Regions from separate parts of the Sulfuritalea sp. genome, predicted to be linked through region 2. Evidence: predicted binding sites of a transcription regulator. Region 2 holds the regulator's gene; each other region holds the start of a gene.
What was found. Region 2 encodes sigma-54, which starts transcription at its own class of promoters, with help from an activator protein. Its sites were predicted from a motif close to TGGCACNNTTCCTGCT; they were not measured.

Region 1 (7,667 bases), on a different contig from region 2:
GGCCAGCAACGCGGCCGAAGGGCTGAGCAAGTTCCAGAGCGGGCTGAAGATCGATCTGCTGATCACCGACCTCAACATGCCGGGCATGAACGGCATCGAGTTCATCAAGCAGGTGCGCACCCTGCCGCGCTACAAGTTCATGCCGATCCTGTTCCTCACCACCGAATCGCAGCAGTCGAAGCGGCTCGAGGCGAAGGCCGCCGGCGCCTCGGGCTGGCTGGTCAAGCCGGCTACCGCCGACGAACTGCTCGGCACCATCAAACTGGTGATCCGCTAGCCGGTTCAAACCAAGGGATCATGTATACCGCCCAGGGCGTAATCGCCAAACAACAGCCGGTCGCCGAGTACGCGCCGCTGGTCAAGCGCATCGCCTACCTGCTGATGGCCAGGCTTCCGGCCAGCGTCGATGTCGATGACCTGATCCAGAACGGCATGATCGGCTTGCTCGATGCCATCGAGCGCTATGACGATGGCCTCGGCGCCCAGTTCGAGACCTATGCCGTGCAGCGGATCCGCGGCTCGATGCTCGACGGCCTGCGCGACAACGACTGGGTGCCGCGTAGCGTGCGCCGCGAAATGCGGCGGGTCGAGGCGACGATCCAGGCCCTGGAACACGAATTCGGTCGGCCACCGGTGGAATCGGAACTGGCCGCAGCCCTTGGAATTTCACTGGCCGACTACCAGAAGCTGCTGCTCGATGCTCGCGGGCATCAGCTCGTCTATATCGAGGACATCAGCGAGGAAGGGGGCGAGGACTATCTCGCCCGGCATGAATCCGGGCCCACGTCCGATCCGCTCGCGCTGCTGGAGCAAGAGGGGACGCGGACGGCTCTGGTTGCCGCGATCAAGGCCTTGCCGGAAAGGGAGAAACTGCTGATGGCCCTGTATTACGAGCAGGATTTGAACTTGCGCGAGATCGGCGAAGTGATGGGCGTGACCGAGTCGCGTGTTTGCCAGTTGCACAGCCAGGCGGTTGCGCGCTTGCGCGCCAGTCTTGACGTTGAGCGCAAGCCGACATCCGCGGCGCGGCGCAAGCGCGCCTCGGCAGGCGGGGAGGGCTGAGCGCGATGGACATGATCAGCATCGCTGGTCTGCTGCTGGGGCTGGCAGCCGTTGTCGGCGGGCAGATACTGGAGGGCGGGCATCTGGATTCGCTGGTGCAACCCGCGGCCTTCCTGATCGTCGTCGGCGGTACGCTGGGGGCGGTGATGCTGCAGAGTCCGCTGCGCGTTTTTCGGGACGGCATAAAAATGGTGTCCTGGGTGTTTTTCCCTCCGGGCACGGACCCACAGAAGGTGATAGCCGAGATTTGCCACTGGAGCCAGATCGCGCGCAAGGAAGGCTTGCTGGCATTGGAGGGACAGATCGCCACACTGGATGACCCATTTGCCGCCAAGGGCTTGCAACTGCTGGTCGACGGTGCCGAACCGGAGCGCCTGCGCGAAGTGCTGGAGGTGGACATCAGCGCCCGGGAAAGCAGCCTGAAGGCGGCGGCCAGGGTATGGGAATCCGCCGGCGGCTACTCGCCGACCATAGGCATCATCGGCGCCGTGATGGGGCTGATCCATGTAATGGAGAATCTGTCGGACCCGTCCAAACTCGGTAGCGGCATCGCCGTCGCCTTCGTCGCGACCATCTATGGCGTCGGCGCGGCGAACCTGATTTTCCTGCCGATTGCCAAGAAACTCATGGCCAATATCGCGCGCGTCATCACCATCCGCGAAATGCTGGTCGATGGACTGGTCGGGATTGCCAACGGCGATAATCCGCGCCTTCTGGAGAGCCGGCTGCAGGGCTACTTCGTCTGATGGCCCAGTTCAGGCGCCGCCGTCGCCGTCGCGAGACCGACGATCCGGAAAATCACGAGCGCTGGCTGGTATCGTATGCGGATTTCATCACACTGCTGTTTGCCTTCTTCGTCGTGATGTACGGCATTTCCTCGGTCAACGAGGGAAAGTATCGCGTCATGTCGGATTCCATCGTGGTCGCATTTCGCAGCATCTCGGGCGCGCCGGCCAGGGCCTTGATGCCGGTGAGCATGCCAGAGTCGACGCCGGCGGCCATTTCGCTGCGGCGCAATCCGGCCCCGCAGTTGGTGAAGAAGGAGCAGATGCGCAATCTGGCCGTCAGCCTGAACCAGGCACTGGCGCCATTGATGGCACAGGGCAAGGTCCGGGTCACCGAGGGTGCCCTCGGCATCACCGTGGACATCAACGCCAGCGCCCTGTTTGCGCCGGGCGAGGCGCGGCTCGATCCCGGCGCGGTGCGCGCGCTCGACGCTGTTGGCCGGATGCTGGCCACCACCGACTTCCCCATCGTGGTCGAGGGGCATACCGACAATATTCCGATCAGTACGCCGCAGTTTCCCACCAACTGGGAACTTTCTGCGGCCAGGGCAGCCAGCGTGGTACGGCTGTTCGTCGATACCGAGGTCGACCCCCGCCGCTTGACGGCCTCCGGCTATGCGGATCAGCGACCGGTGGCCGACAATGCGACGCCAGCAGGGCGCCAGGCCAATCGTCGGGTGGCAATCCGGATCGAGTCGAGCACCCCCGACCATCGGGTCGAAGTGCCGCTGACCCAATAAAAAAGCCGGTGCGCAGTGCCGCGAGGTGGTTCAGGCGCTGCCCAGGGGACGTCGTCCGGAAGAGGATTTCTGCTGGCCATCGGCACCGTAGGGCGTGGCATCGGCCGCTTCGCCGAGCAATGTTGCCAAGGCCTGCTGATTCTGCTGTATGCGCGCCGCGATCAACTTGCCGTTGAGTTCATTCTCGCGTTTGGCAGCGCCGGCCAGCTCGAGGTAGCGCTGCCGCATGCCTAGCGCGGCCGTCGGCCGGGCGCTGGTGCCGACCCAGGCATCGAGTCCGACGCGACCTGCGGCAAAGCCGGCGCTGCGCTGCGCTGCGTCGCGCTCGGCTTCAAGGCCCGCCAGGCGAATTGCCAGTTGCGACTTCTGATCGGCGATGGTCGGCAATTGGTCGATGTCGCCGGAAACCAGCGCATCCCGTTCCGCGGCCAGCACGGCCACGAACCCCTGCAATTCGGCGATAGTTTGTTCCAGCAGGACGTCGATTGCGGCCAAGGCGTGTCCGCTGCCTAATCGGCGCTGCGCTTCTTGCCGAGTTGATCCCGAACGTCTTCGATCAGGCGATCGGCAATCTTTTCGGCATCGATCTGGAGTTGTCCCTGCGCGATGGCATCGCGAATTTCCGCCACGCGCTGGCTGTCGAAGGGTGCTGCCGCCGACCTGACGAATGCGGTCGATTGCAGGTTGCTGGCTGCCGCGGCATCGCCGGCTACGGCGGTGCTTGGTGCCGCGGTTCTGCCTGACCCATTGGCAGTGGCTTGCGTGCGGGCTTTCGGCAGGCTGGCGGGTGAAGGTATCGCGGAGTTGATCTTCATGATGTGCACCGGTACGGGTTCTTAGCTTAGGGGATTTAACGGCACCGAAATCCCCAACTTTAGGCTTGGATCGGGCTTTGGCGACAATTTTCCCGTTGATCGGCGGGATCCGCCAAGCCGACGCAAGGTGTGGCGTCGGCGACCGACCCTGCCGCTGAGAATGGCCGCCAGTGTAGCGCTTCCTTTCTTGTTCGTGGGCATCGCGCCGTGCCGGTCCGCCGCGACCAACGCTTGCGCCACCTCACTGGGCGAGGCTGACCCTGCCGTCGGTTTGCGCCGTGCCGCTGACGACCTGGCCGGAAGCCGTGCGGACTTGCACCAACTGCCCGGCAGCGGCGCTGTTCAGCGCGCGGCCTTCGCTGGCGACCTGGAAGCCCGCTCCGGCGGAGACGATGCGGACGTTTTGTCCCTGCCTCACCACCACGGGCGGACGAAACATTTCCGTGCGCAATGGGCGGCCGGCCGGCACGGCATTGCCGGAAGCCTGCCCGAGCACGCGCTGCGGATCGGTCAGCACGCCGTTCGGCAACTCCGCCAGATCGCCCTGACGGTGTTCGATGTCGGCTTCTTCGACTATCTGGCCGGCCCGCAGGGAACGCGCACTGGCCAGGTAGTCCACCGTGACATGGATCTGCACGGGCACATACAGGCTCCATGTCGCGCCTTCGGTGCAGCGAACATTGACGTGGGTTCGCCCCCACGGTCGGGCTCCTGCGTCCATGGCAGCACCAAGCTTGCGGCAATCGGGCGACAGGCGGCCGGCGTTGATGGTGCCGATGCTGTAACGACCCGGTCCGGGCAGATCCTTGCCGTGAGCATCGAGAAATTCCGTCACGGCGCGACGGATCGGCTCCGCGTCCGCGGCGCATACCGGGTTTGCGGGCAGCAGCAGGATCGCGGCGAGCGCGGAAAGGAGGGCGGCAGTGGGATGCATGGTCGAAGATTACCGCAGGAAGCCGTGCTTACGTGTGCGGCCGGCAACATTCACGGCAACCGGGTTTTCGGCCGGCAACTTTTGCCGTGTTGCCGCGAAGCTTTTGCCAGCGTTGTCGCGGCTCCGGCTCGAAAAGGCGCGAAAGCGCCTGAAACAGGCATGGCAGAGGTGATTCCTGGACATGGCACGGATGATGCTTGGACCACGTCATATAGTCCATTAGACACGCCGACAACCCTTACCATGTTTGATCGAATCGACGACCAACTCAGGATTCACCGCGCGGCACTCGGCGCGCTGACCTACCGCCAGGAATTGCTTGCATCGAATATCGCCAACGCGGATACGCCGCATTTCAAGGCGCGCGATATCGATTTCAAGGGTGCGCTGGAGTCGGCCCTGACGGGACGGCGCACCGGTAATCCGGGCCTGGCAACGACGTCATCGCGGCACCTGCTGCAGGGTGCGGCGCCTTCCTTCGCCGAGGCGGCAAGATTTCGCACGGAGTTCCAGCCCAGCATCGACGGCAATACAGTAAATATGGACATCGAGCGCAGCGCCTTCGCCGAGAATGCCCTGCGCCTCGAAGCCGCGCTGACCTTTATTCGCGGCGAGTTCAAAGACCTGCAACTGGTGCTGAGCCAGTAAGCGCCATGAGCCTGCTCAATATATTCTCCATCGCCGGTTCGGCGCTTACCGCTCAGTCGGCGCGCCTCAACACGATTGCCAGCAACCTGGCCAATGCCGACAGCGTGGCCGGCGCCGATGGCCGTCCCTATCGCGCCAGACAGGTGGAGTTCAAGGCGACCGCGGTCGAAGGTGGCGGTACCGGCGTGCGGGTCACGCGGGTGGTCGAAAGCCAGGCGCCGCTGCGGATGAGCTACGACCCGTCGAGTCCGGCGGCGAACGAACAGGGCTATGTGGCGATGCCCAACGTGAATGTGGTGGACGAGATGGTCAACATGATCTCGGCCTCGCGTTCCTACCAGAACAATGCCGAAGTAATGAACGCCGCGAAATCGCTGATCCAGAAGACCCTGGCGCTCGGGCAATAACATCTTTGCAAGGAGAGCATGACATGGCAATCACTTCGGCTTCCGCCCTATCCAGCACTGCGCAGTCCTTGCTGGACGCGGCCAACGGCACCGGCAGCGCCAAGCCGACCAGCGCAACGACCGACGCGCAGAACCGCTTCCTCCGGTTGTTGACCACCCAACTGAAAAACCAGGACCCGCTGAATCCGATGGACAACGCCCAGATGACCTCGCAACTGGCGCAGATCAGCACCGTCGATGGCATCGAGAAGCTCAACGCGACCCTGCAGAAGCTGCTTTCCAGCTCCGTCGATAGCGAAGCGATGCAGGCCGCGGCACTGGTCGGTCACCAGGTCATGGTGGCCGGCAGCGGTATGACTCTTGGCGACGCCGGGGCGGTGGGTGGGCTTGAATTGAAGTCCGCCGCCGATCAGGTCAGCGTCACCATCAAGGATTCCAATGGAATTGTCATGAGAACGCTTGATCTCGGCGACCTGGATGCGGGAATGCACAACTTCGCCTGGGATGGCAAGACCGACGGCGGCGCCCAGGCGGTCAATGGCAGTTACGGCATTTCGATTCTGGCCAAGCGCGGATCGGAAAAGCTTGAAGTCGTCCCGCTCGAACTGGCCGGGGTGACCAGCATCAATCGCAGCAGTCAAGGCGTAACACTGGATCTCGGACAACTGGGCCTGGCCAAGCTGTCCGACGTTAAACAAATTTTCTGAGCGGGAGCGGATCATGGGATTTCAACAAGGTTTGGCTGGACTCAATGCATCGTCGAAGGCGCTCGATACCATCGGCAACAACATTTCCAATGCCAGCACGGTGGGCTTCAAGACCGGGCAGACGCAGTTCGCCGACGTCTTCGCGGCGTCTCTTTCCGGTGCCGGTGCGGCGCCGGTGGGCCTCGGCACCAAGGTTGCTGCCGTGGTTCAGCAATTCACCCAGGGCAGCATCGGCGTCACCAACAATCCGCTCGATATTGCGATCAACGGCGGCGGTTTCTTCCAGATGGACGACGGCAACGGCGCCACGGTGTATACCCGCAACGGACAGTTCCAGCTCGACCAGTCCGGCTACATCGTCAATGCCAACGGTTTGCAGTTGAAAGGCATCATGGCGACGCGCGGCGTGATCGCCCCGGGATCGCCTTCGGTGCCGCTGCGCCTGTTCGATCCGTCGCAGAGCCTGGCCGGACCGCCACAGCAAACCGGTGGCAGCCCCGGCAATCTCGGGCTGCAGGTCAACGTCAATCTCGATGCCCGCGTGGCACCGCCGGCGGATCCGACCTTCGACTACAACAATCCGCGCACCTACAACCAGTCCACGGCGGTCACGATCTACGACAGCCTGGGGAACCCCCACACTTATTCGATGTATTTCGTCAAGGGCGTCGCGGCCAGCAGTTGGGACGTCTATGCCGCGGTGAGCAATCCGCCCGGTGCCGTGCCGACCGTCACGGACCTGTCCGCCGGCGGTCCGCTGGGAACGCTGACCTTCGATTCCACGGGCACGCTGACCTCGGCGCCTTTCACCGCCGTCGTGACCGATGCCGATCTGGGCTACACCGGAGCCGTGAATTCCCTGTCCTTCCCGGTGGTCTTCGACGGGACGACGCAGTTCGGCTCGGACTTTTCGGTCAATGCGATGATTCAGGACGGCTATGGTTCGGGAACCCTGGCCGGATTCAACATCGGCAAGGACGGCATCATTCTCGGCCGCTACACCAACGGCCAATCGACCGAAGTCGGCCAGGTCATTCTCGCCTCGTTCCGCAATCCTCAAGGCATGCAACCGCTCGGCGACAACGTCTGGGCGCAGTCCTCGACCAGCGGTGACCGCATCGTCGGCACGCCCGGATCCACGGGTCAGTACGGCGTGCTGCAGTCCGCCGCGCTCGAAGAGTCGAATGTCGACCTGACCGCCGAGCTGGTGACCATGATCACCATGCAAAGGTCGTATCAGGCCAACGCGCAGACGATCAAGACGCAGGACAGCATTCTGCAGACCCTGGTCAACCTGCGCTGATAGTTGACGCTGGCGACACGGCGAGAGGGACGGGACGATGGACAGGATGATCTACACGGCGATGAGCGGTGCCAGCCAGACCATGAGTCGGCAGGCCGCCGTGGGTCACAACCTGGCCAACGCCAACACCACCGGCTACCGCGCCGAGGAGCACCGCCTGCGGGCGGTGCCGGTGCTGTCACATGCGACGCAGAAGGGTTTGCCGACCCGCGCCTTCGCCATGGACGCCAGCACCCATACCGACTTCACCCCGGGTCCGATGGTGC
Region 2 (7,667 bases):
CCGGCCAAGGTCGACATGCTCGGTGTGCGCCAGGAAACCCTGGACCGCCATGGCGCGGTGAGTCCGGAAACCGCGGCGGAAATGGCCGCCGGTGCACTGAAAAACTCCAAGGCTATGATTTCATTGGCAATCACAGGAATCGCCGGGCCCACGGGTGGCTCACCTGGTAAGCCAGTGGGCACCGTATGCTTTGCCTGGTGTCGGGTCGGCGAAACGGCTGTTGCGGAGACCGCGGTTTTTGGCGGCGACCGCGAAGCGGTGCGCCGTCAGGCGGTGCTTCACGCCCTGCGCGGCCTGCTGGTCCGACTCGATGCCGCATAAGAAACCGGGAGAGCGCAAAAACTGTGCCATCCATGCCATAATCGAATCAACTTTTGAAGGACGCATTTAATGGACGAGAACAAGAACAAGGCCCTGCAGGCCGCCCTGGCCCAGATCGAAAAGCAGTTCGGCAAGGGCTCCATCATGAAAATGGGCGAAGGCCTGGCCATCGACGACATCCAGACGGTTTCCACCGGCTCGCTCGGGCTGGATATCGCCTTGGGCATAGGCGGCCTGCCGCGCGGACGGGTGGTCGAGATTTACGGTCCGGAGTCTTCCGGCAAAACCACGCTGTGCCTGCACATCGTGGCCGAGATTCAAAAAGCCGGCGGCGTGGCCGCCTACATCGACGCCGAAAACGCGCTCGACCCCGGCTATGCGGCCAAACTCGGGGTGAATGTGCCCGACCTGCTGATCTCGCAGCCCGACACCGGCGAACAAGGCCTCGAAATCACCGACATGCTGGTGCGCTCGGGCGGCGTCGATTGCATCGTGATCGACTCCGTGGCGGCGCTGACGCCGCGCGCCGAAATCGAAGGCGAAATGGGCGACCAGTTGCCCGGCCTGCAGGCGCGACTGATGAGCCAGGCCCTGCGCAAGCTGACTGCCAACATCAAGCGCACCAACACGCTGGTCATCTTCATCAACCAGATCCGCATGAAGATCGGCGTCATGTTCGGCAACCCCGAAACCACCACTGGCGGCAACGCGCTGAAGTTCTACGCTTCGGTGCGCATGGACATCCGCCGCACCGGTGCGATCAAGAAGGGCGACGAGGTGATCGGCAACGAAACCAAGGTCAAAGTGGTCAAGAACAAGGTCGCCCCGCCTTTCCGCGAGGCGCATTTCGACATCCTCTACGGGGAAGGCATTTCGCGCCAGGGCGAGATCGTCGAACTTGGCGTCGAGCACAAGATCGTCGAGAAATCCGGCGCCTGGTACGCCTACAAGGGCGAGAAGATCGGCCAGGGCAAGGACAACGCGCGCGAGTTCCTGCGCGAGCATGCCGAAATCGCCGTGGAAATCGAAAACCGGGTGCGCGAGGCCGTCGGCGTCGCGGCGCTGGGCACCCCCGAAGCAGTGAAAGGCAGCTAGGCGCGGTACTTGACCGAGTATCCGCCGAGGGCAAGCATCTTGTCGAACCGCTCTTGCCGCGCCTGTCGCGGTCGCCACCATGTCGAATGAATTGCGCCAGCAGGCGATCAGGCTGCTGGCCCGGCGCGAGCATACCCGCGCCGAACTGGCGCGCAAGCTGGCAGGGCTGGGCACGCCGGAGGAGATCGCCGCGGTACTGGCTGACATGGAGTCCTCGCAACTGCAGTCCGACAGCCGTACGGCCGAAAGCTATTTGCGCAGCAATGCCGCGCGGCTTGGCACCTCGCGCCTGCGCCATCAGCTCAAGACCCGCGGCGTGGCGCCCGAGATGATCGACGAACAACTGGCGCAGGCCGACCTGCCCGACGAGATCGAACGCGCGCGTGCCGCCTGGAGCCGCAAGTTTTCCGCCGCGCCGACCAACCCCAAGGAATGGGCGCGCCAGGCGCGCTTCCTGCAAAGCCGGGGCTTTGCCGGCGACGTCGTCCGTCGTTTGCTCAAGCAGCCGCTGGAGGCCGAAGGCGAATGAAGTTCGACGCCGCCGACCAGATCCCTCTCGGCTATGACAGCGAAGCTGTGCCGCCGCCTGTCGTAATGACTCCGGTCGCCACGCTCTCGGCCCACAATCTGCGCAAGAAGTACAAGTCGCAGACCGTGGTGACCGACGTCTCCTTCGAAGTCGCCGCCGGCGAAGTGGTGGGCCTGCTCGGGCCCAACGGCGCCGGCAAGACCACCTGCTTCTACATGATCGTCGGCCTGGTCGCCGCCGATGGCGGCGAGATTCGCATCGAAAGCGGGGAAGAGAAACTGCGCCTGACCCACATGCCGATCCACCAGCGCGCCAGACTGGGCCTGTCCTACCTGCCGCAGGAAAATTCGGTGTTTCGCAAACTCACGGTGTCGGAAAACGTGCGCGCCGTGCTGGAACTGCAGGATCTCGACGATGCCGCAATCGACGAGCGCGAAGAAACCCTGCTGCAGGAACTGCACATCACCCACATCCGCAAGAATCTGGCGGCCTCGCTCTCTGGCGGCGAGCGCCGCCGCGTCGAGATTGCCCGCGCGCTGGCGACCAGCCCGCGTTTCATCCTGCTCGACGAACCCTTTGCCGGCGTCGACCCGATCGCCGTGATCGACATCCAGAAGATCATCCGCTATCTCAAGGAAAGCGGCATCGGCGTATTGATCACCGACCATAACGTGCGCGAAACCCTGGGCATTTGCGATCGCGCCACCATCATCAACGCCGGCGAAGTGCTTGCCGCTGGACAGCCGGCCGAGATAGTCGATAATGAAAGTGTGCGTCGGGTTTATCTCGGCGAGCACTTCAGAATGTGATGAAACAAGGACTCCAGCTCAGGCTATCGCAGCACTTGGCACTGACGCCGCAGTTGCAGCAGTCGATCCGGCTGTTGCAGTTGTCGACTCTGGAGTTGAATGCCGAGATCGACCAGGCCTTGCAGGAAAATCCCCTGCTGGAACGCGACGATCCCGGCGAGCCGGCTGCATTCAGCCTCGGTGCCACAGGCGATGGGCTGGCGACGCCGCAAACCGTGACGCCGACCGAAAGCGACGAACGCCAGGAACCGCGGGGCGGCGACGATGAAGGCTGGGGCATGGACTTTTCCGGCAGCCATGGCCAGCGCGATCCCAACGACGACGATCTCGACAGCGGCGAATCCCAGGCCAGTTCAAGCTCCTTGCGCGAGCATCTGGCGACCCAGGTGGCGATGACCCAGTTGCCCGACCGCGAGCGGGCACTGGTCGGCTTCCTGATCGAAGCCCTGAACGACGACGGCTACCTGACCCAGCCGCTGGACGAGTTGATCGATCTGCTGGTCGCCGACGACGACGAAGTGCGCGAAGCCCTGCTGGAGGAACTCGGCATCGCCCTGCGCCATCTGCAGAACCTCGATCCGCCGGGCATCGGCGCGCGCAGCGCGCAGGAATGCCTGTCGCTGCAACTGAAATTCCTGCCGGAATCGGCCTCGCGCCAATTGGCGCTGGCCATAGTCGACAAGCACCTCGAGCATCTGGCCGCGCGCGATTTCGCACGCATCAAGAAATCCCTGGGCTGCGACGACGACGAGCTGCGCGCGGCGCAAACCCTGATCCGCTCCCTCAATCCACGTCCCGGCGCGCAATACGCGCCGATCGATACGCGCTACGTGGTGCCGGACGTGGCGGTGAAAAAACTGCACGACCGCTGGGTCGTCAGCCTCAACCGCGAGGCCATGCCGCGCCTGCGCATCAACCGGCTCTACGCCGACATCCTGCAGCGCCACCGCGGCGGCAACGCGTCCTCGACCGGACTGGCCAGCCAGTTGCAGGAAGCCAAGTGGCTGATCAAGAACGTGCAGCAGCGCTTCGACACCATCCTGCGGGTGTCGCAAGCCATCGTCGACCGCCAGCGGGCCTTCTTCGACCACGGCGAAGTCGCGATGCGGCCGCTGACCCTGCGCGAGATCGCGGAAACCGTCAGCCTTCACGAATCGACCATTTCGCGCGTGACGACCCAGAAATACCTGGCGAGTCCGCGCGGCATCTACGAACTCAAATACTTTTTTGGCAGCCACGTCGCCACCGATACCGGCGGCGCGGCCTCCTCAACCGCAATTCGGGCGCTGATCAAGCAATTGGTCGGCGCCGAGGACGGCAAGAAGCCGCTCTCGGACGCCCGTCTTGCGGAAATCCTCGGCGAGCAGGGCATCGTCGTGGCGCGTCGCACCGTAGCGAAGTACCGCGAACTGCTCAATATCCCGCCGGTCAACCTCAGAAAAGTTCTCTGAGAAAATACGTCTGACAAGGAGACATCATGAATCTCAACATTACCGGCCACCACATCGAAGTCACTCCGGCCATTCGCGAATACGTCACGGGCAAACTCGATCGAGTACTGCGGCATTTTGATCAGGTGACCAGTTCGCACGTCATCCTGTCGGTTGAAAAGCTGCAGCAAAAAGCGGAAGTCACCCTGCACGTCAAAGGCAAGGACATCTTCGCCGATGCCATCGACGCCGATCTTTACGCTGCCATCGACCTGGTGGCCGACAAGCTCGACCGCCAGGTGGTCAAGCACAAGGAAAAGGTCTCCGACCACACCCACGACAAGCGCCCGCAGGTCGAATAGGCCCGTAGCGGCAAGTTGGGCGAACCGGCCGCGGCAGCGTGTTATGTCCCGGTGCGCTTGCGCCGGGAACGGTATCCGCCGGATAGCGTTATACTGCGCGCCGCCGCAACCTCCGCCCATCGCCGAATTGCTTCCACCATGAATCAGATCGCCAGCCTGCTGCCACTCGACAACGTGGTGGCAAACCTCGACGCCAGCAGCAAGAAGCGCGTATTCGAGCAGGTCGGTATTCTTTTTGAAAATCATCACGGCGTCGCCCGCAGCACGGTCTACGACGCCCTGTTCGCGCGCGAAAAGCTGGGCTCGACCGGCCTTGGTCAGGGTATCGCGATTCCCCACGGGCGCATCAAGGGTCTCAAGGCCCCGCTCGGCGCCTTTGTCCGCCTCGACTCGCCGGTGCAGTTCGACGCGCCGGACGGCAAGCCGGTCGGCCTGATATTCGTGCTGCTGGTGCCCGAAGCGGCCAACGAGCACCATCTGCAACTGCTCTCCGAACTGGCGCAGATGTTCTCCGACCGGGCTTTTCGCGAACAACTCGCCACAGCCGCCGATAGCGCGGCGCTGCACGGCCTTTTTGCCAATTGGCACGCCAATTAGTCGTTTCCCAGCTGTTCGAACGTAACCGCGAGCGGCTCCAGCTCTCGTGGGTCAGCGGCCCCATGACGCGCGCGATATGCACCACCGAACATGTGGTGTCACCGGCCGACTTGATCGGCCACCTCAATCTGATGCACCCGGAACGCCTGCAGGTGATCGGCACGCCCGAAGTGGCCTGGTCGGCCCGCCACGCGCCGGAAAAAGTCGCCCATCACATGCAGGAAATCTACAACGCCAAGCCGCCCGCCATCATCGTCGCCGACGGCTGCGCGATCGACGACGGCGTGCGCAGCGGTTGCGAGGCCTCGGGCACGCCGCTGCTGCAGACGCCGCTGTCCTCGGCCTTCGTCATCGATACCCTGCGCGCCTTCGTGTCGCGCCAACTGGCCGAAACCGGCACCCTGCACGGCGTCTTCCTCGACGTGCTGGGCATGGGCGTGCTGATCACCGGCGACTCCGGCGTCGGCAAGAGCGAACTCGGCCTGGAACTGATTTCGCGCGGCCACGGCCTGGTCGCCGACGACGTGGTCGATGTCTCGCGCATCGGCTCCGACACCCTCGAAGGCCGCTGCCCGGAACTGCTCAAGGACTTCCTCGAAGTGCGCGGACTCGGCCTGCTCAACATCCGCACCGTGTTCGGCGAAACCGCCTGCCGCCGCAAAATGCGACTCAAGCTGATCGTCCATCTGCAGAAGCCGACGCCCGGCGTGCCGGAAGCCGCCCGCCTGCCGCTCGATGCGCAGACCGAGACCATCCTCGGCGTACCGATCCGCCGCGTCACGCTGCCGGTGGCCGCCGGCCGCAACCTGGCGGTGCTGCTGGAAGCTGCCGTGCGCGCCACGGTGCTGAAACTGCGCGGCATCGACAGCATGCAGGAATTCGTCGAGCGCCAGGAAGCCGCGCTGCGGGCCGACGGCGGCCAGGACCCGGTCAACTAAGGCCGCCTGCCTGCGTTAGATGGGCACGGCATTTTCGCCGCCCACATGAATAGGGAGACTCACCATGCATAAACTGATCGCCGTCGCCATTGCCGCACTGTTCGCCGCCAATGTCGCACTGGCCCAGACCCCTGCCGCTCCAGCCAAGGCTCCCGCTCCTGCCGCTGCCCCGGCCAAGGCCGCCGAGCCGGCGAAGGCTGTCGAAGCTGCCGCAGTTGCCAAACCGGCGGCGGCGGCCGCTGCCAGCGATTGCGAAGCCAAGGCGATGAGCAAGGACGGCAAGCCCCTGCACGGCGCCGCCAAGACTGCCTCGATCAAAAAGTGCCTGGGCGCCGGCAAGCCGGCCGACGCTGCCAAACCCGCTGGCAAGCCCGCCGCCAAGGCCTCGGGCTGTGCGGAAAAGGCCGTCAGCAAGGAAGGCAAGCCGCTCGCTGGCGCCGCCAAGGCCACGTTCATGAAGAAGTGCGAAGCCGACGCCAAGGCCGCCAAGTAAGTCGCCGCATCCGGAACCGAAAGCCGGCCCCAAGCGGGGCCGGCTTTTTTATGTCCCCGTCCGGAGGGACGGGGACGGTATCCCGGCGATATGTCCCCGTCCGGAAGGATGGGGACGGTATCCCAGCAATATGTCTCCGCCCGGAGGGCGGGACGGTATTCCCCGCTACACCGCCGTCGCGCCAGCACCAACTCTTGTCGCAAGGCCCGAATTCGCCGCACCCCTATGCAATGGATTGCATTGCAACTCGTTGCATAGTATCGTGCGCAACATGTCGCTCGATCACGCATTGCTGGTTTCCCTGCTCGAAAAGCCCAGTTCCGGCTATGAACTGGCACGCCGCTTCGACCGTTCGATCGGCTATTTCTGGCATGCCACGCACCAGCAGATCTACCGCGTGCTGTCGCGCATGGAGGAGGCCGGCTGGCTCGATGCCGAGGTCCAGCACGGCGAGACGGCCCCTGACCGCAAGGAGTATTCGGTCACTCCGACGGGACGCGACGAACTCTCGCGCTGGCTGGCCGAGCCGACCGATCCGGAAGGCGTACGCGATATCCTGATGGTCAAGCTGCGCGGCGCCGCCTTCGGCGACGTCGCAAGCCTGATCCCGGAACTCGAACATCATCGTGCGGCCCATGCCAACCGCCTGACCTGCTATCGCGTGATCGAGACCCGCGATTTCGCCGGCGCGCGAAGCACTAGTCCCGGCGGGCAAAGCCCCGGCGGGCTGGATCGCCAGCGCGCCCTGCAGTACATGGTCCTCAAGAGCGGCATCCGCTTCGAACAGGGCTGGCTGGAATGGTGCGAGGAGGCGCTGGGCCTGCTCCACAGTTTCAAACAATGAACGACTTATCCCCCAGCCCCTTCTCCGGGAGAAGGGGTGACCACGGCTCGCTGCGCTCGCGGGCTTTTGACGGGTCTGCCTTGGGGCGGCCCGGCGGCAGACCGACCAAGGAGTACTCATGACGAATCCCTACCCGCACCTGCTGGCCCCGCTCGACCTCGGCTTCACCACGCTGAAGAACCGCGTCCTGATGGGCTCGATGCACACCGGCCTGGAAGACATCGGCAACAGCCACGATCGCATGGCGGC
Region 3 (7,667 bases), on a different contig from region 2:
GCCGCGGCAGGCATCGCCCTCGAACACATCGACCTTGGCGGCGGCCTGGGCATCCAGTACCAAGCCGACGAGCCAGCACCCGCGGCAGCCGACTATCTGGCACCGATGCTGGCGAAGCTCGCCGGGCGCCGCGAGAAACTGATATTCGAACCGGGCCGCTCGCTGGTCGGCAATGCCGGATTGCTGCTGACCCGCGTCGAGGTGCTGAAGCATGGCGAGGAGAAACACTTTGCCGTGGTCGACGCGGCGATGAACGACCTGATGCGTCCGGCCCTCTATGACGCCTGGCACGAGATCGTAAGAGTTGGCGCTGACACTACGGCAAGCGGCGCGAAGATGCCGGACGCCATGACTTACGAAATCGTCGGCCCGGTCTGCGAATCGGGCGACTTTCTCGGCCACGACCGCCTGCTGGCCTTGCGCGAAGGTGACCTGCTCGCCATCCTCTCGGCCGGCGCCTACGGCATGGCCATGGCCTCGAATTACAACAGCCGGCCGCGCGCCGCCGAGGTCATGGTCGACGGCGAGGCCATGCAGTTGATCCGCCGCCGCGAGGACGTCGCGGAACTGTTCGCGCTGGAATCGGTCTTGGCCTGATGCGCAACGCCCTCCTCGCCTGCCTGGCTCTCGCCCTACTGAGCGCCTGTGGCCAGAAAGCCGAGCAGAAGAAGGCGGTGCCGCCACCCTCGTTGATCACGGTCACCCAGGCCACCAAGGGCGACTTCGAAGTCGTGCTGGAAACCCTGGGCAGCCTCGAAGTGCTGGCCGATCCGAAAGTCGGTGCCGAGGTCGCCGGGCGGGTCACGCAGGTGCTGGCGCGCAGCGGCAAGGCGGTCAAGGCCGGCGACCTGCTGGCGGTGATCGATGCCGGCGATGTCGCACTGCAGAACAGGGCCGACGAAGCCGAAGCGCGCCGCGTCGAGGCCCTGGCGAAGCAGCAGGAGAAACTCGCCGAGCGGCAACAGATGCTGATGGACAAGGGCTTTCTGTCGAAGAATGCCGGCGAGGACGTTGCCGCCCAGCGCGCCGCGCTCTCCGCCCAGTTCGACGCGGCGCGGGCGCGCGCCGACAACAGCCGCCGCTCGGTCGGCAAGACCCGTGTGATTTCACCGATAGACGGCGTCGTCGAGGTGCAGATCGTCTCTCCCGGCGATTACGTCAAAGTCGGCGACCCGCTGTTCAATCTCGTCGCGCCGAAAAAACTTCGCGCGCATCTGCCCTTCGCCGAAAGCTTCGGTCCGCGGCTGCAACAGGGCCAGGAAGTCCGTCTGGTTTCGCCGCTGGCGCCGGGCAAGGTGTTCGCCAGCCGCATCAAGGACATCCGCCCCGGCGTCGTCGAAGGCAGCCGCACCCTCGACGTGCTGGTCGACGTCGACAACGACGGCAGCCTGCGCGGCGGCGGCACCGTCAATGCCGCGGTGATCGTCTCGGCCAAGGCCGAAGCGCTGACGGTGCCCGAACAGAGCGTCGTGCTGCGCCCCGCCGGCAAGGTCGTGTATGTCATCGCCGAGGCGGACGGACAGAAGAAGGCGCAGCAGAAGCCGGTCAAGGTCGGCGCCAAGCGCGGCGGCCGCATCGAGATTCTCGAAGGCCTGGCCGGCGGCGAAACCATCGCGCTCGATGGTGCCGGCTTCCTCACCAACGGCGCAGCGGTCGCCATCAAGGAAGCCGCCAAGCCGGCCGCCGCCCTCACCCCCAACCCCTCTCCCGCGACGGGAGAGGGGAGCGTCGTGAGTCGCTGACGCGACTTTTGTTGCAGTGACCCTGCCCGAGCTTTCCGTCAAGCGCCACGTCCTGGCGTGGATGGCGAACGCCGTGCTGGTGTTGTTCGGGGTGATCGCCTTCACCCGCATCGGCATGGACCGGCTGCCCTACATCGAGTTTCCGGTGGTTTCGATCACCACCACGCTGAAGGGCGCCAACCCCGACATCGTCGATTCCAGCGTCACCAACCTGGTCGAAAGCGCGGTCAATAGCGTACCCGGCATCGAGCACATCCAGTCCACGTCCTCGCCCGGCGTCTCGGTGGTGAACATCACCTTCGGCCTGGAAAAGAATGTCGACGTCGCCTTCACCGAGGTGCAGTCCAAGGTCAACCAGGCGCAGCGCCGGCTGCCCCGGGACGTCGATCCGCCGATCGTGGCCAAGGTGGAGACCAATGCCTCGCCGATCTTCTGGATGGCGGTGCAGGGCGACCGCACCCAGCAGCAGCTGAACCAGTACGCGCTCAACGTCATCAAGAAGAAACTGGAAACCATCAACGGCGTCGGCGAAGTGCGCCTCGGCGGCCGCCGCGACCGCACCATCCGCGTCAATCTGCTGCCCGACCGCATGAGCGCGCTGGGCGTCTCGGCGCAGGACATCAGCGATGCCTTCGCCCGCGAGCATGTGCAACTGGCCGGTGGCTTCATCGTCGGCGAAACCACCGAACACCTGGTCAAGCTCGATCTCGAATTCCACACCCTGGATGCGCTGGGCGGCCTGGTGGTCGGCTACCGCGGCACGCCACCGAATGCCGCGCCGATCCGCCTCACCGACATCGCCGAGCTGGAAGACGGCCTCACCGACAACCGCCAACTGGCGCGCTTCAACGGCGAGACGACGATCGGCATGGGCGTGGTCAAGGTGACCAACGCCAACACCGTCGCCATCGTCGAGCGCATCCGCGAAAAACTCGAAAAGGAAATCGAGCCGCAACTGCCGCCGGGCATGAAGATCAGCATCGTCTCCAACGATGCGGTGTTCATCCTCGAAATCGTCAATTCGCTCAAGCAGCACCTGATCGAAGGCACGCTGCTGGCATCCTTGGTGGTCTGGTTCTTCCTGCGCTCGGTGCGTTCGACGCTGATCGTCGCGCTGGCGATCCCGGTGTCGCTGATGGGTGCCATCGCGGTGATCTACTTCTTCGGCTACACGCTGAACTCGCTGACCATGCTGGCGCTGCTGCTCTTGATCGGCGTCGTGGTGGACGATGCCATCGTGGTGCTGGAGAACGTCTTCCGCCATCGCGAGGAGATCGACCCCGACCCGGTGGCCGCCGCGGTCAACGGCAGCAAGGAAGTGGTGTTCGCGGTGATCGCGGCAACGCTGTCGCTGGTCTCCATCTTCGCCCCGGTGATTTTCCTCTCCGGCATCATCGGCCAGTTCTTCCGCTCCTTTGCCGTGGTCGTCACCTTCGGCGTGCTGGTCTCGCTGTTCGTTTCGCTGACCCTGACGCCGATGCTCTGCTCGCGCTACCTCAAGGTCGAGAAACAGCATGGCCGCATCTACCATCTGTTCGACCGCGTGCTGGGCGGCCTCGACCGTCTCTACATCCGCCTGCTCGACCGTGCCCTGCGTCAACGCTGGCACGTCGTGGCGCTGACCGTCGCAGTGGTCGGCTCCTCGGCCTTCTTTTTCATGAACGTCGGCAAGACCTTCACCCCGGACGAGGACGAAGGCCGCTTCCGCATTTCGCTGCGCACGCCGCTGGGGTCCAGCATCGACTACACCGACAGCAAGCTGCGCGAAGTCGAAGCCGTGCTCAATCGCTACCCGGAGATCCGCACCGAGTTCGCCCTGATCGGTCTGGGCAGCGCCGGCCAGGTGAACCAGGGCACCGTGGTGGTGCGCATGGCGCCGCGCGAGGAACGCACGCGCAGTCAACATGAAGTCATCGCCGCGGTGCGTCGCGATCTGGCTGCGATTCCCGGCGCGCGCGCCTTTGCCGCGCCCTTCGCGGTGGTCGGCGGCCAGCGCGGCGAGCCATTGCAGTTCGTCCTCGCCGGCGACAACATCAACGAAATCGGCCGCCTCTCGCGTGAACTGCAGCAGAAGCTGGCCACCGTGCCCGGCATCGGCCGCACCGATTCCGACATCCAGCTCGACCTGCCGCAGCTGGTGTTCATCCCCGACCGCCTGCGTATCGCCGCCGCCAACCTGTCCTCCAGCGACGTCGCCCTCGCGGTGAACATGCTGACCGGTGGCATCGACATCGCCAAATTCAACGACGAGCCCGGCGACGGCCAGCGCTATGACATTCGCGTCAAGGCCAAACCCGGCGAATTCACCCAGCCAGCCGACCTGTCGAAAATTTTCCTGCGCAGCCGCGACGGCAAGATGGTGCGCCTCGATTCCGTGGCCCGCTTCGAAGAACGACTGGGGCCGGCCGTAGTCGGCCGCTTCGACCTGCAATACGCCGCCACGTTCTATGCCACGCCGTCGATGCCGCTGGGCGAAGCCGTCGAGGCGGTGCGCCGCACAGCGCAGGAAATGCTGCCGGCCGGCTATCAGGTGCGCTTCATCGGCCAGGCCGAGGAATTCGGCAAGACCATGAAGTACATGGTATTCACCTTCGCCCTCGCGCTGGTGCTGCTCTACATGGTGCTCGCCAGCCAGTTCAACTCCTTCCTGCAGCCGGCCATCGTGATGTTGGCGCAGCCGCTGGCCGTGGTCGGCGGCATCGCCGCGCTGTGGGCCACCGGACACACTTTGAACATCTATTCCATGATCGGCCTGACGCTGCTGATCGGCCTCGTCGCCAAGAACTCCATCCTGCTGGTCGACCTCGCCAACCAGCGCCGCGATGCCGGCATGGCGGTCGATGCCGCGTTGCGCAATGCCTGCCCGATCCGCATGCGGCCGGTGCTGATGACCTCGGCTACCGTGATCCTGGCGCTGGCCCCGGCCGCGCTGGGTCTCGGCGCCGGCGCCGAGACCCAGCAGCCGCTGGCGATCGCCGTGATCGGCGGCATGATCTCCTCGACGCTGCTGACGCTGGTGGTGGTGCCGGCCGTCTATTCGCTGCTGGAAAGCCGGCGCGAACGCCGCGCCTGAAGCCCTCGGCGCCGTGGCGCCAGCGCCAACTCTCGGCCACCGGCAGGGTGGGTCCGCAATACCCTGGCGAGCTTCGCGGGAAGAGTGCATCATGCTCGCCTGACGCTCCGGGCCGACCCGGAATCGTCGCGCAAGGAGACCGGGCATGACCAACAGGATCACCGTAGCGGCGGCCGACGTGCAGGTCGGCGATCACATCTACAACGGCCCCGGCGCCAGCGCCCACCCGACCTTTGCCTGGGAGACCGTGACCCGCATCAACATGGCCGACGGCCTGGTGGTGCTGATTACCGGCAGCCTCGAGCTTCCCCACGGCGAGTTCTGGTTCGAGCCGGAGGAAGCCGTGGTCGTGATGCGCTACCCCCAGCCGGAGCCAAAACAAGCCGTCGCCACAGCCCAGCGCAAGCACGGCCACTGACATTCAGCATCGCGGCTTCGTCACCCGCAAGCCCGCGCCCCAATCTGGCGTAAGCACGGCGGGCCTGCGCCCCGTCATGGTGCGCGCGGCTTCGTCCGCCGCCCTCCATCCCCCGCACGGCGCGCCGAATACGACAATTAGTAACGCCGAATCATGCCCTTGTGATAGATGGCACGGAGTCTGCACTGCACCGGATGAACCTTCTTTCCGGAGACCATCATGTCACTGCACGATCCCTTCGATTCAACCCGTGCCATCGCACGCTGCAACTGCGGCCATCACGGCAGTCAGGCCGAACACGACGCCTCGTTGCAGGAAACGGAAGCGCTGAACCAGCGCGTGCTGCAAACCACCGTGATGCGCGCGCTGTTCCCCGAGGATGGCGAGCGCCGCAAGTTCCTCTCGGCTGTCGGCGCCTCGACCGCCTGGGCCGCGATTTCCTCGCTGATCCCCTTCGGCACGCTGGAAGCCATGGCGCAGGAAAAGGGCAGCCTGGAGAAGAAAGACCTCAAGATCGGCTTCATCCCGATCACCTGCGCCAGTCCGCTGATCATGGCCGACCCGCTGGGCTTCTACAAGAAGCAGGGACTCAACGTCAGCGTGGTCAAGACCGCCGGCTGGGCGCTGATCCGCGACAAGGTGCAGAACCGCGAATACGACGCCTCGCACATGCTGGCGCCGATGCCGCTGGCGATGTCGATGGGCATCGGCTCCAATCCGATGCCGATCAACGTCGCAACGATCCAGAACACCAACGGCCAGGCCATCACGCTGCACGTCAAGCACAAGGACAAGCGCGATCCGAAGATGTGGAAGGGCTTCAAGTTCGCCGTGCCTTTCGAATACTCGATGCACAACTTCCTGCTGCGCTACTACGTCGCCGAACACGGCCTCGATCCGGACAAGGACATCCAGATCCGCGTCGTGCCGCCGCCCGAAATGGTGGCCAACCTGCGCGCCGGCAACCTCGACGGCTACCTCGGCCCCGACCCCTTCAACCAGCGCGCGGTGTATGACGAAGTCGGCTTCCTGCACATCCTTTCCAAGGAGCTGTGGGACGGCCACCCCTGCTGTTCCTTCGGCGTGCCGGCGGCCTTCATCAAGGAAAATCCGAACACCTTCGCCGCCCTGTATCGCGCCATCCTGACCGCCGCCGCGATGGCGCGCGATCCGAAGAACCGGCCGCTGATGGCCGAAGTGCTGTCGCCCGCCAACTACCTGAACCAGCCGAAGACCGTTCTCGAACAGGTGCTGACCGGCAAGTTCGCCGACGGCCTGGGCAATGTCAAAAACGTTCCCGACCGCGCCGACTTCGATCCCTTCCCCTGGTACTCGATGGCGGTCTGGATCCTGAGCCAGATGAAACGCTGGGGCTACGTCAAGGGCGAGGTGCGCTACAAGGACATCGCCGAGAAGGTGTACCTGCTGACCGACGCCCGGAAGCGCATGGCCGAGATCGGCATGGCGGTGCCGAAGGCGGACTACCAGAAGTTCAAGGTGATGGGCAAGGAGTTCGACTTCAACAAGCCCGACGCCTATATCAATAGCTTCGCCATCAAGCGCAGCTGAGAAATATCTCATGACTTCGATGAACCACCCCACATCATGAAATACCTCGACGTCGCAATGTCTCAAGCTGGCAAATTGGCCCGCCCCTCCCATCCTCCCCTCGCGGGGAGGCTACTAATCGGCTCGCTGCGCTCGAACCTGACACAGCGTGCTTGGCAACGTACTTCACGGTAACGACGATGCGCTCCCTCAACCTCAAGGCCGGCTTCATCTCGGTGCTGCTGTTCCTGATTTTCATCGGCGCCTGGCACATGGCCACGCTGCCGAAGGAATCGGCCGGGGCGACCGGCGCCGATGCGGAGTACGCGGCACTGATGGGCAAGGGCGCGGAGAAATCGGGCGGCTTCCCGCCGCCGCTGGAAGTCGGCAAGGCCTTCGTCAAATACCTGTCGGACCCGTTCTACGACCGCGGGCCCAACGACAAGGGCATTGCCATCCAGCTCGGCCATTCGCTGGCGCGGGTCGCCCTGGGATTTTTTCTGGCGGTGCTGGTTGCGGTACCGCTGGGCTTCACCATCGGCATGTCGCCGCTGCTGTACCGGGCCTTCGATCCCTTCATCCAGGTGTTGAAGCCGATCTCGCCGCTGGCCTGGATGCCGCTGGCGTTGTACACGCTGAAGGACTCCAATGTCTCCGGCATCTTCGTCATATTCATCTGCTCGATCTGGCCGATGCTGCTCAACACCGCCTTCGGCGTCGCCTCGGTGCGGCGCGACTGGATCAACGTGGCGCGCACGCTGGAAGTCAATCCGCTGCGCAAGGCCTTCCTGGTGATCCTGCCCGCCGCGGCGCCGACCATCCTCACCGGCATGCGCATTTCGATGGGCATTGCCTGGCTGGTGATCGTTGCCGCCGAGATGCTGGT

Region 1: flgB (flagellar basal body rod protein FlgB) is a predicted target of sigma-54. The motif match lies at 4,519-4,534, and genes of this name have one in related genera.
Region 3: RMO95_RS20835 (CmpA/NrtA family ABC transporter substrate-binding protein) is a predicted target of sigma-54. The motif match lies at 5,403-5,418, and genes of this name have one in related genera.

The regions. Positions count from the first base shown of each region.
Region 1 covers NZ_JASJPC010000050.1:47,570-55,236, reverse strand. Annotated here, with positions in the region: gene RMO95_RS19755 (response regulator) at 1-277, shown strand, start outside; gene RMO95_RS19750 (RNA polymerase sigma factor FliA) at 298-1,062, shown strand; gene RMO95_RS19745 (flagellar motor protein) at 1,068-1,808, shown strand; gene motD (flagellar motor protein MotD) at 1,808-2,587, shown strand; gene RMO95_RS19735 (flagellar protein FlgN) at 2,618-3,082, opposite strand; gene flgM (flagellar biosynthesis anti-sigma factor FlgM) at 3,097-3,402, opposite strand; gene flgA (flagellar basal body P-ring formation chaperone FlgA) at 3,644-4,336, opposite strand; gene flgB (flagellar basal body rod protein FlgB) at 4,580-4,984, shown strand; gene flgC (flagellar basal body rod protein FlgC) at 4,990-5,391, shown strand; gene RMO95_RS19710 (flagellar hook assembly protein FlgD) at 5,415-6,098, shown strand; gene flgE (flagellar hook protein FlgE) at 6,112-7,401, shown strand; gene flgF (flagellar basal-body rod protein FlgF) at 7,439-7,667, shown strand, end outside.
Region 2 covers NZ_JASJPC010000033.1:139,722-147,388, forward strand. Annotated here, with positions in the region: gene RMO95_RS15220 (CinA family protein) at 1-321, shown strand, start outside; gene recA (recombinase RecA) at 391-1,416, shown strand; gene RMO95_RS15230 (regulatory protein RecX) at 1,496-1,945, shown strand; gene lptB (LPS export ABC transporter ATP-binding protein) at 2,011-2,754, shown strand; gene RMO95_RS15240 (RNA polymerase factor sigma-54) at 2,754-4,205, shown strand; gene hpf (ribosome hibernation-promoting factor, HPF/YfiA family) at 4,232-4,546, shown strand; gene ptsN (PTS IIA-like nitrogen regulatory protein PtsN) at 4,685-5,143, shown strand; gene hprK (HPr(Ser) kinase/phosphatase) at 5,128-6,081, shown strand; gene RMO95_RS15260 (hypothetical protein) at 6,146-6,574, shown strand; gene RMO95_RS15265 (PadR family transcriptional regulator) at 6,846-7,418, shown strand; gene RMO95_RS15270 (NADPH-dependent 2,4-dienoyl-CoA reductase) at 7,537-7,667, shown strand, end outside.
Region 3 covers NZ_JASJPC010000057.1:42-7,708, reverse strand. Annotated here, with positions in the region: gene lysA (diaminopimelate decarboxylase) at 1-597, shown strand, start outside; gene RMO95_RS20850 (efflux RND transporter periplasmic adaptor subunit) at 597-1,742, shown strand; gene RMO95_RS20845 (efflux RND transporter permease subunit) at 1,759-4,815, shown strand; gene RMO95_RS20840 (hypothetical protein) at 4,961-5,233, shown strand; gene RMO95_RS20835 (CmpA/NrtA family ABC transporter substrate-binding protein) at 5,453-6,802, shown strand; partial or broken gene RMO95_RS20830 (ABC transporter permease) at 6,982-7,667, shown strand, end outside.